Regions from separate parts of the Microbacterium sp. JAI119 genome, predicted to be linked through region 1. Evidence: predicted binding sites of a transcription regulator. Region 1 holds the regulator's gene; each other region holds the start of a gene.
The links. The regulator LexA, encoded in region 1, represses DNA repair genes until DNA is damaged. The targets are predictions, from matches to a motif close to TCGAACANNTGTTCGA.

Region 1 (3,274 bases):
GGCGCGAACCCGAAAGCCGTGCGACCAGGGCCTCCGAAGGCCTGCAGGATGTGCTGGAGCACCTCATTGGACCCGTTGCCCGCCCAGATCTGCTCGGGGACGAGACCGTGGCCCAGGTACTCCGCGAAAGACTCGCGAAGCGTGGTGAACTCACGATCCGGGTAGCGGTTGACATCACGGATCGCGACGGCGATGTCATCGAGGATGTCGCTCGCCACCGCATCGGGGATCGGATGCGTGTTCTCATTCACGTTGAGCGCGATGGGAAGCGGCGCCTGTGGAGCACCGTATGGCTTCAATCCGCGGAGATCGTCACGTAGCGGGAGATCGTTGAGGGAGAGGGTCACCCTTCCCATGCTATGCGGCGCTTGAGGTTGATGACGCAAAGTCGCCCGCCCCAGGAACTCCTCGTCTGAGCCCTCCGCCGGATCAGCGCGCGTACTGAGCCGGGATCGCCAGAGTCTGCCCGATCTGCAGCTCCCCGCCGCGCAACAGGTTCATCCGGCTGATGTCGCCGATCACATCGCGCGGGTCGGCGTCGGGCGCGACGCCGGTGGCGATGGACCAGAGCGTGTCACCGGGCATGACGGTGACGGTCTCGACGCCGACGGATGCGGTGTCGGCACCCGACGCGACCGCGCTGCCGCCGCTGAGCGCCGCGAACGCGATGCCGGCGGCGAGGGGCACCGACGCCAGGGCGAGCAGTACAGCGCGACCGCGCGTCGTCAGCCGGAGTCTCGTCGAAGGACGGGGCGATGCCGGGATGACTGCTGCGGTGCTGAAGCCGATGCTGCTCATGTGGTGCTCCTTAGCCTGTCCCGGAGCGGTGAGGCTGCCGGGGAAGTTGGCGTAGCGTTCGCATTCACGACTCGGCCGGGAGCCGGGAATGCGAAGCTACGTACCGAAGATATCTTCGAGTTCGAACATCTGTCAAGTATTCTTCGAAACCACACCGGGGAAAGAGGCCGACACGCTCGAACAGATCTTCCAGATCGGCCCGATTCTCGGATACGGTTTCGATAAGGACACCCCACCACGGGCCTCCGACATTCGAAGAGGGACGTCGGATCACGCACTGAAGGAGCACCATGAGCGAGAACTCTGCCGCCGAGTCGGAGGCACCGCGCACGCGCCGCCGGAAGAGCCTCAGCCCGAAGCAGATGGCGATCCTCGAGGTCATCCAGAACTCGATCGCGAACCACGGCTATCCGCCGAGCATGCGCGAGATCGGAGACGCCGTCGGTCTCAAGTCCCTCTCCAGCGTCACCCATCAGCTCGGACAGCTCGAGCTGAGTGGCTACCTGCGCCGCGACCCGGGGAAGACCAGGGCGATGGAGGTGCTCATCGATCTGCCGGGCGCCAGCACCGAGAACCCGGCCGACGTCGCGACTCCCGTAGGCGACGCCGCGCTCGTCCCCCTGGTGGGACGGATCGCCGCCGGCGTGCCGATCACCGCGGATCAGCAGGTCGAGGAGATCTTCCCGCTCCCCCGCCAGTTGGTGGGCAAGGGCGACCTGTTCATGCTCAAGGTCTCCGGCGAGTCGATGATCGACGCCGCCATCTGCGACGGCGACTGGGTCGTGGTCCGCTCCCAGAACAGCGCGGAGAACGGCGAGATCGTCGCGGCGATGCTCGATGGCGAGGCGACGGTCAAGGTGCTGCGCCGCCGGGACGGCCACACCTGGCTCCTCCCCCGCAACTCGGCATTCGAACCCATCCTCGGCGACGAGTCCGTCGTCCTCGGCAAGGTCGTGGCGGTGCTCCGCGCCGTCTGACCCTCGATCCGGTCAGCGCGGATCGGGCCTGGTCGTGTCGGTGACCGTCTTCCCTTCGCGCGCTTCCACAGTGGTCGGGCCCACGGCGTGGCCGCACACGCGGTGCGACGCCGCATAGGCTCGAGACATGTCGTCGTCCCCTTACGGTTCCTGGTCATCCCCGTTCTCCGCCGCCTCGGTCGCCGCGTCTTCACCGCGCATCGACGGCGCCCGTTTCGTCGGCTCGGAGATCTGGTGGGGCGAGTCGGTGCCGGCCCAGAAGGGCCGCGTGACGGTGCGGAGCTCCTCCGGAGCCGAGATCCTCCCCTCCCCCTGGAGCGCACGCTCACGTGTGCACGAGTACGGCGGGGGTGCGTGGACGGCGGACGAGCACGGCACGCTCTACTTCGTCGACGCGAACGACCAGCGGGTTCATCGTCTGAGCGTGGGAGGCGAGCCCGTTGCTCTCACCCCTCCCGGGCCCTCCCACGGCGGCCTGCGTGTGCAGTCCGGTCGACTGCTGGCCGTGCGCGAAGACCTCTCCCGCACGCCGCATCTCCGAGCGATCGTCGAGATCCCGCTCGACGGCTCCGCAGCCGAGGATGCGTCCGCGATCACGGTGATCGTGCAGGGCGATGGCTTCTTCGCCCACCCCGCGCTCTCCCCCGACGGCACCCGCGCCGCGTGGGTCGCGTGGGACAGGGGCCGCATGCCGTGGGAGGACGCGCACGTGCAGGTCGCCGAGGTCGGTGAGGACACTCCGCGCACGATCCCCTCACGGGCGGCGCTGCAGCCGGAGTGGCTGAGCGACTCGGAGCTGCTCTTCGCCGATGATCCGGGTGGGCGCTGGGCCCTGCAGCGCATCTCCCTGGACGGTGTGGTCCCGGTCGGCACCGCACGGCAGGTCTCACCCTCGGACGCCGACACGGGCTATGGACTCTGGGTCCTCGGCAACCGCTGGTATCAGCTGCTCGACGACGGCCGCGTCGTCGCCGTCCGGACGAACGGGCGCGACGAGGTCGTGGTGATCGATACCGACGATGCTGCCGACGACCGCGTCGACGTCATCTCGTTCCCCGGAGACGGCCATGTGAGCGTCGACGATGTCGACGGCACCCGCGTGCTCCTCTCCGGCAACGGTTCGCGTGCGAACGCCGGGCTGTGGTGCGTCGACGTCGTATCGGGTGCCACCGTGGCGGTGCGCGGCGGCGAACCGGTCGATCCGCAGTGGATGCCCGCTGCGATGCCGATCGAGATCCAGGGCCCGCACGGAGAGGTGCACGCGTTCGCGTACCCGCCGGCGAACCCGCACGCGACGGCTCCCGATCACGAGCTCCCGCCCTACATCGTCCTCGTGCACGGGGGGCCGACGGCGCACGTCACCGGGGCGGCGTCCGAGGCGATCGCGTTCTACACGAGCCGCGGCATCGGCGTGCTCGACGTGAACTACGGAGGTTCCACGGGGTACGGCCGCTCGTACCGTGAACGTCTCGACGGCCAGTGGGGCATCGTCGATGTCG
Region 2 (3,274 bases), on a different contig from region 1:
TGTGGCCAGCGACGGGATCGGTTCGCCGTCGGCGTCGAGGGCGATCAGGGCGTCGTAGACCGCGGAGAGGTACGGACCGTCGAAGCCGATGTCGGCGAGGGAGGGATCCCACGACGTGATGTCGAGGAAGTTGCCGATGTTCAGGGCGTCGGGGCCTTCGGCAGCACTGCCGTCGGACGGGGAGGGCGTTGCGCCGCCGCTGCAGCTGGTGAGCGCGAGGGTCGCGGCCACGGCTGCGGCGAGCGCGAGGGGCATTCGTTTCATGGTTCCTTCTCTCGGGTGCAAGGGTGGTGAAGAAGGCTCGGAGTGCCGCTGGCCGGTAGCCGGATCCGGCGTCACCTCGATGTGTCGCGCTGGTTAGTCTACAGGTGTGGAAAAAGAGCGCAAGGGTGATTCTTGCCACGGATGCCCCACCCCATGCCCGGGGGCGCACCGGGCTTGTCCGAGCGCGCAGGCATAGCGGCAGATCGGCACCCCGTTCAGCCGACGCCCGCCTCAGGCAGCGCCCCTCTCAGGCAGCACCACCCTCAGGCAGCGCCCCTCTCAGGCAGCACCACCCTCAGGCAGCGCCCCTCTCAGGCAGCACCACTCTCAGGCAGCGCCCCTCTCAGGCAGCGACATCGAAGCGTGCTCGCCCACCCAGCCGCGGAGTGCGCGCCGGATCAACCGAGGCGGGCGGCAGGAACCACACCTTTTCGCGACCACCGCCACCGCCACCGCCACCGCCACCGATGCGGATGCCCCACCCGTTGTCGTGGATGCGGTGATGACAGGTCTCGCACAGCAGCACGCCGTTCGAGAGGTCGGTCGGCCCCTGGTCGCGTCTCCACCAGCGGATATGGTGCGCCTTCGTCATCTCCGGGGGGAGTCCACACATGGCGCAGCCGCCGTCCCTCTCCACGAGGGCCAGTCGTTGCGACCGCGTGAAGAGGCGCTTCTCCCGCCCCCAGTCGAGCACCTCGCTCACGGTACCGAGCACGCACGGGATCACTCCCCCGCCCGCAGCCATCCGCCGCGCAGCTCCGATGCTGACGGGCTGCTCGATTCCGTCGATCTCGGCCGATCCCGCACCCGCTTCCAGCGCGTCGAGATCCACCCGCACGATGACGGTCGCGCCCGCCAACGGCACGCGAGCCTCGCAGTCGAGCACATGCCCGGCGAACACCGCGAGCGCATCGGCCTGGATCATCGGCACGGTGCGACGATCGGCATCGGGCGCGTCCGGGGCCGTCGCATCCTTCCGGGCGGCGAATGCGGCGCTCACGTAGCCGCGGATGGCGGTCACGACGGGTGCGGCAGTCTCCGCATCGAGGACGGCGTTCAGATGCACCATCCCGCCGCGCTCGTGGATGGTCAGGGATCGTCGGGAACGCTGCTCCTCGAGACGCGACTCCACCCCATCCGGGTCCAACCAGGCTTCCGCCCGCACGACCAGCTTCCGTACGTCGTCGATCGCGAGCCCCGCCGACTTCTCGACCAGCACACGCTCCGCTTCGGCGACACGCTCGACACCGACCACCACGCGGCATCGGTCGAGCAGCGCGATGATCACCGCTGCCGCCTGAGCGCTGAGTGCGCCCGCGTCGAGAGCCTCCCGAATCAGTGGATACCTCGCCGGCAGCGGTACACCGAGGAGATCGGCGCGTGGTGCGACCGCCTCTCCGACCTTCACCAGCCGATGCGCCTCACCGCGCGACACCCCGACAGTCGCCGCGATCAAGGTCGCCGGATTCCGGAAGCCCTGCTGCTTCGCAAGGCTCTCCGCCCCCAGCTCCGGACGCGACTCCCGCGAGATGCATGCGGCGACCTCGATGTGCACCGCGTCCAGCCGGCGTTGCAGCACGCCGATCGACGTGCTCACCGCGATCAGCTGCTCACGCGAGAGGTCTCCCGAACTCTCGGCGTCGGCCCACGCCGCATCGAGGCGGGACATCGCCTCGTGCAACACGGCCAACTTCGACATGCCTCGATTCTACCGAATCAGCGCTCGACATTCGAAGTTATGTTCGATCTCATTACAGCATTCCGTTGCCGTCGCCTCCAAGGCCGAGGCCGCCACACGTCCGACCCGACCGTCAGGGCGTATCCCGCACAATGCTCTTCGCCTCATCGACGAGCGCACGATACCCGGGGAGGAACGGCTCGACGAGCTTCGTCTCAAGCTGCGACTCCAGATCACAGAGCACACGCCGCTCCGCCTCATCCACCACGAGCTCACCACTCCCGTTGGCAGCGGCAAGCCATTCGAAGAGCACCAGCGCTTCGCCAGCCGTCAGCTGCAGCTCGACCGACACCCTCTCTCCGCTTCCCGCCATGCGCATCATGCCAGTCGTGAACACCACCCCGCACTCCCCCTCCACTCACCACTCACCACGCTCCATCCGCCCGCACTCCGCGGTCGACCCAGCAGTCGGCGAGGGCGGTGCGCACCTCGTCGCCGTGGTCGCGCGCCAGCGCGAGGGCGGCATGGTTGAGCTCGAGCTGTGCGACGCGTGAGGCGCCGAACAGCACGTTCGCCGTCGCGGGGTTGGACAGGCAGAAAGCGATGCCGAGTGCTGCCGGCGTCACGCCGAACCCCTCGGCGACCCGCGCGACCTCGGGGTAGACGGCCGCGATCCGCTCACGGATCCCGCCGACGTCGGCACCGATCTTCCGTTCCGGCATCCGTCCGGTGGCGAGGATGCCCCCCTCGAACACGTCCGAGGCCTGGAGGGCGAGCGTGCCGTCGGCGAACAGCGGCCCGTAGGCGTCGCCTTCCGCCATCGACCGACGAGCGATGCCGTACTTCAACTGTGCGAACACCGGTCCGGCCGCCCCCTGAGCCTCGGATTCCGCGAGAGCCTGCCGCGTGTGTTCGATGCGCCAGTTGTTGATGCCCCAGGAACCGACGAGCCCTTCGTCGATCAGCGCGTTCACGTCGGCCACGAGCCGCGGCAGGTCGGGGGCATCGACGTAGTCGCCCACCACGAGGGTGTCGAACCGGTCGAGGCCGGCCCGCTGCAGCGACTCCACGAGCTGCGCACGGAACCCCTGGTTCGGCCAGTCCCACAGCCAGAGCTTCCCGCACAGCACGATGTCCGCGCGGTCGACGCCGCTCGCCCGCAGCGCCTCGCCGAACAGGATGTCGGTGCGGGAGTTCTCGGCGTGCGGACCCATGTTGTAGTACGCGACGTCGAAGAACCCCGCATCGAGCTCCACCGCGCGCCGGATGAGGGTGACCGCCTCGTCCCGCTCCATGCGATCCCAGGTGTTCCACGACCCCAGGGCGAGCGGC
Region 3 (3,274 bases), on a different contig from region 1:
TCATCAGTGGCAAAGAGGGTCAGGGCTTCATCCAGCTGATGCTGAACCTGCCACTCGAGCGCCTCTCGATCGGCGTCGCCGCAGCTGCAGCCGCACAGGCCGCCCTCGACTGGACCATCGCCTACACGAAGGACCGCGAGGCGTTCGGTGAGCGCATCGCCGACTTCCAGAACACCCGCTTCCGCCTCGCCGACATGTCCGCGACCACCGATGCGATGTGGGCCTACATCGACCGCGCGCTCCGGGCCTACTCGGAGGGGAAGCTGTCCGCCGAGGATGCCGCGAAGGTGAAGTTCTGGGCGACCGAACGCGAGTGGGAGGTGCTCGACACGGGAGTGCAGCTGCACGGGGGCTACGGGTACATCATGGAGTACCCGATCGCCCGCGCGTTCACCGATGCCCGAGTGCACCGCATCTACGGCGGCACGAACGAGATCATGCGCGACCTCGTCGGGCGTCAGATCGCCGGCAAGCGCTGACGCGCCTCCCCTGAAGAGGCCCCGGATTTCGCATCCGGGGCCTCTTCTCGTCGTTGCCCTATCGCCGTCGAGGCGTGGACAGGGGTGCTGCGGCCCGGTTGAATCGACTGCATGACGACGTCGCTCGCACGGATCCTGGATGAACACGTCGCGCGAGGCACGGCGCCGGGGATCATCGGCGTGCACGGTGAACCCGGTGGGGCGTTCGAGATCGTCGCGGCCGGAGACCTGCCGGCGGATGCGATCGTGCGCATCCAATCGATGACCAAACCGATCCTCGCGGTCGCCGCACTGCGCCTCGTGCAGGCGGGGCGCCTCCTTCTCGACGATCCCGTCGAGAAGTGGGTGCCTGAGGTCGCCGATCGTCAGGTGCTGCGCGTGCCGGATGCTCCCCTCGACGACGTCGCGCCTGCGACGACGCCCATCACTCTGCGTCATCTGCTCACCAACACCTCCGGCTACGGCGTGCAGGTCGTGTCGTCGTCCCTCGCCGAGGCGATGATCAGGAATCGGACGGCCGCGGGGCAGGAGCCGGTCGCGATGGGCGCACAGGAGTGGCTGGACGCGCTGACCGCGCTCCCGCTCGCGTTCGAGCCCGGCACCGGATGGCGCTACCACCACTCCTTCGGCATCCTCGGGATCCTGCTCTCACGAGTGGTCGACGGGTCGCTGGAGGAGCACCTTCGGCGTGACCTCTTCGGACCGCTGGGAATGGTCGACACGGGTTTCACGGTTCCCGTCGACCAGGCGCATCGGCTGCCCGCGGCATACCGGCACCAGGAGGGCCAGCTGGTCGAGATCGAGCCGGCGGCCGCAGGGTTCTCCGTCGCGCCTGCGCCGTTCGATCTCAATCACTCGGAACTCGTGTCGACGGCCGCCGACTATGCCGTGTTCGCGGGGATGCTGGCCGCCGGCGGGCGCCATGGCGGGAGTGTCGTCCTCGACCCGGAGCTGCTCGCGCTGATGCGTTCGGACCAGGTGCCGGCCGCAGCGAAGACCGCTGACAGCTTCTTCCCGGGATTCTGGGAGGGCACGGGGTGGGGATTCGGCGTCGCGGTGCAGACCGAGGGTGAGCACGTCGGCCGGTTCGGCTGGTCGGGTGGGCAGGGGACGGACTTCTGGATCGACCAGGACGGCTCGTTCCGCGTCGTCCTGAGCCAGGTCGAGATGGGACCGGAGGTCATGGGATTGTTCACCGACGTGCAGTGAGGCACTCCGGCGGCCCGCGGCTCCTGTGCCCGGGCGGCCCGGGCGGGGCTGGCGGGCCTGGCGGGCCGGGCGGGCCTGGTAGGCCTGGTGGGCCTGGTGGGTCGGTCCGGGGAGGGTGGCTTTCGGGATACCGGTCTCACCAGCATGCGATCGAACAAATCTTCGAATCTCGGCACGATCCGCGATAAAATGAAGCATGTCCAGATTGACCGCGTTGCACGAGGCGATGTCCCGCCTCGATGAGGCGTGGTCGGATGCCGACGACTCCGGAGACCTGTCGCGCGAGCAGTTGATGGTGGTGAGCGAGTCGATCGGGGTGCTGCGGCGTCGGTTGGATGCCGTGCATGTCTCGGTGGCGGCGTGCATATCGCGTGAGTCGCGTCCAGAGCTCGGCGCGGAGAGCCTGGCGAAGCAGCAGGGCTACCGCAATCCGGCGACGCTGATCGCGGCTGCGACGGGAGTGTCGACGGGCGATGCCTCGCGCCTCGTCAAGGTGGGCGAAGCGACTGCACCCCGCAGCGACCTCCTGGGCGCCCCTCTGCCGGCGAAGTACCCGTCGGTGAGTACGGCACTCGACTCGGGTGCGCTCGGCGCCCCGGCCGCCGCGGTGATCATCGCGCTCCTCGATCGCTGTCGGATCGCCGCGGGAGCGGAGCGTATCGCCGAAGGCGAGCGGGTGCTGGCGGAGAAAGCGGCGGGTTTGGCGCTCGACGATGTGCGCAAGCTCGTGGTCCGCGCGGAAGCATGGCTCGACCCGGACGGTCTGGAGCCCAGGGAGGACGAACGGCGCAACAGACGTGCGCTATCGCTGTTCGAGCGTGACGGCATGGTGCATCTGAACGCGGTGCTCGACGTCGAGACCGCGGCTCCGGTGGTCACCGCGATCCGGGGGTACGTGACCGCCGCGTTCGCCGCGCGAAAAGATGCGCCCGACGAGGGTGCGCCCGATGCGGACCGCCGGACGGTGCCGATGATCCAAGCTGATGCTCTGGCGGTGTTCTGTGCGCACGTGCTCGGGTGCGAGCAGCGGGTGCCGGTAGCGGGTGCGACGGTGATCGTGCGGATGAACCTCGACGATCTGGAAGCCGGCACGGGGTCGGCGACCCTGGATGGTGTCGATCACCCGGTCAGCGTCGGAGCTGCGCGCAGGATGGCGGCCGGTGGCGGTGTGATCCCGTGCGTTCTCGGTGGCGACAGCGAGATCCTCGAATGGGGTCGGGAGAAGCGGCTGTTCACCCGCGCACAACGGCTGGCGCTGGTGGAGCGCGACGGGGGATGCGCGATGTGCGGATTGCCGCCCGAGATGACGAAGGCCCATCACATCCGCTGGTGGAAACGAGATCACGGGCCGACCGACCTCTCCAACGGGGTACTGCTGTGCGAAACGTGTCACCACCGCATCCACGACAACGGGTGGGAGATCCGTATCGACGATGCCGGGAGTATGAGTAGGAGTGGGGGCGGGAGTAGGAGGGGGACTGGGAGCGGCGCGCGGGTGTGGTTCATTCCGCCGCGATACGTCGATCCTGCGCAGACCCCGAGGCTCGGCGGTCGCGCACGCCTCGACGTCGCTGCGTGAGGATGTC

Region 2: HDC31_RS05450 (HNH endonuclease signature motif containing protein) is a predicted target of LexA. The motif match lies at 1,995-2,010, and genes of this name have one in related genera.
Region 3: HDC31_RS15785 (HNH endonuclease signature motif containing protein) is a predicted target of LexA. The motif match lies at 1,839-1,854, and genes of this name have one in related genera.

What each region holds. Positions count from the first base shown of each region.
Region 1 is NZ_JACCCK010000002.1:37,028-40,301, forward strand. Features, by position in the region: gene HDC31_RS11010 (histidinol-phosphate transaminase) at 1-347, opposite strand, end outside; gene HDC31_RS11015 (LysM peptidoglycan-binding domain-containing protein) at 430-798, opposite strand; gene lexA (transcriptional repressor LexA) at 1,089-1,775, shown strand; gene HDC31_RS11025 (prolyl oligopeptidase family serine peptidase) at 1,903-3,274, shown strand, end outside.
Region 2 is NZ_JACCCK010000001.1:1,113,775-1,117,048, reverse strand. Features, by position in the region: gene HDC31_RS05455 (ABC transporter substrate-binding protein) at 1-264, opposite strand, end outside; gene HDC31_RS05450 (HNH endonuclease signature motif containing protein) at 608-1,963, opposite strand; gene HDC31_RS05445 (hypothetical protein) at 2,076-2,342, opposite strand; gene HDC31_RS05440 (aldo/keto reductase) at 2,368-3,274, opposite strand, start outside.
Region 3 is NZ_JACCCK010000003.1:286,308-289,581, forward strand. Features, by position in the region: gene HDC31_RS15775 (acyl-CoA dehydrogenase family protein) at 1-479, shown strand, start outside; gene HDC31_RS15780 (serine hydrolase) at 591-1,688, shown strand; gene HDC31_RS15785 (HNH endonuclease signature motif containing protein) at 1,885-3,267, shown strand.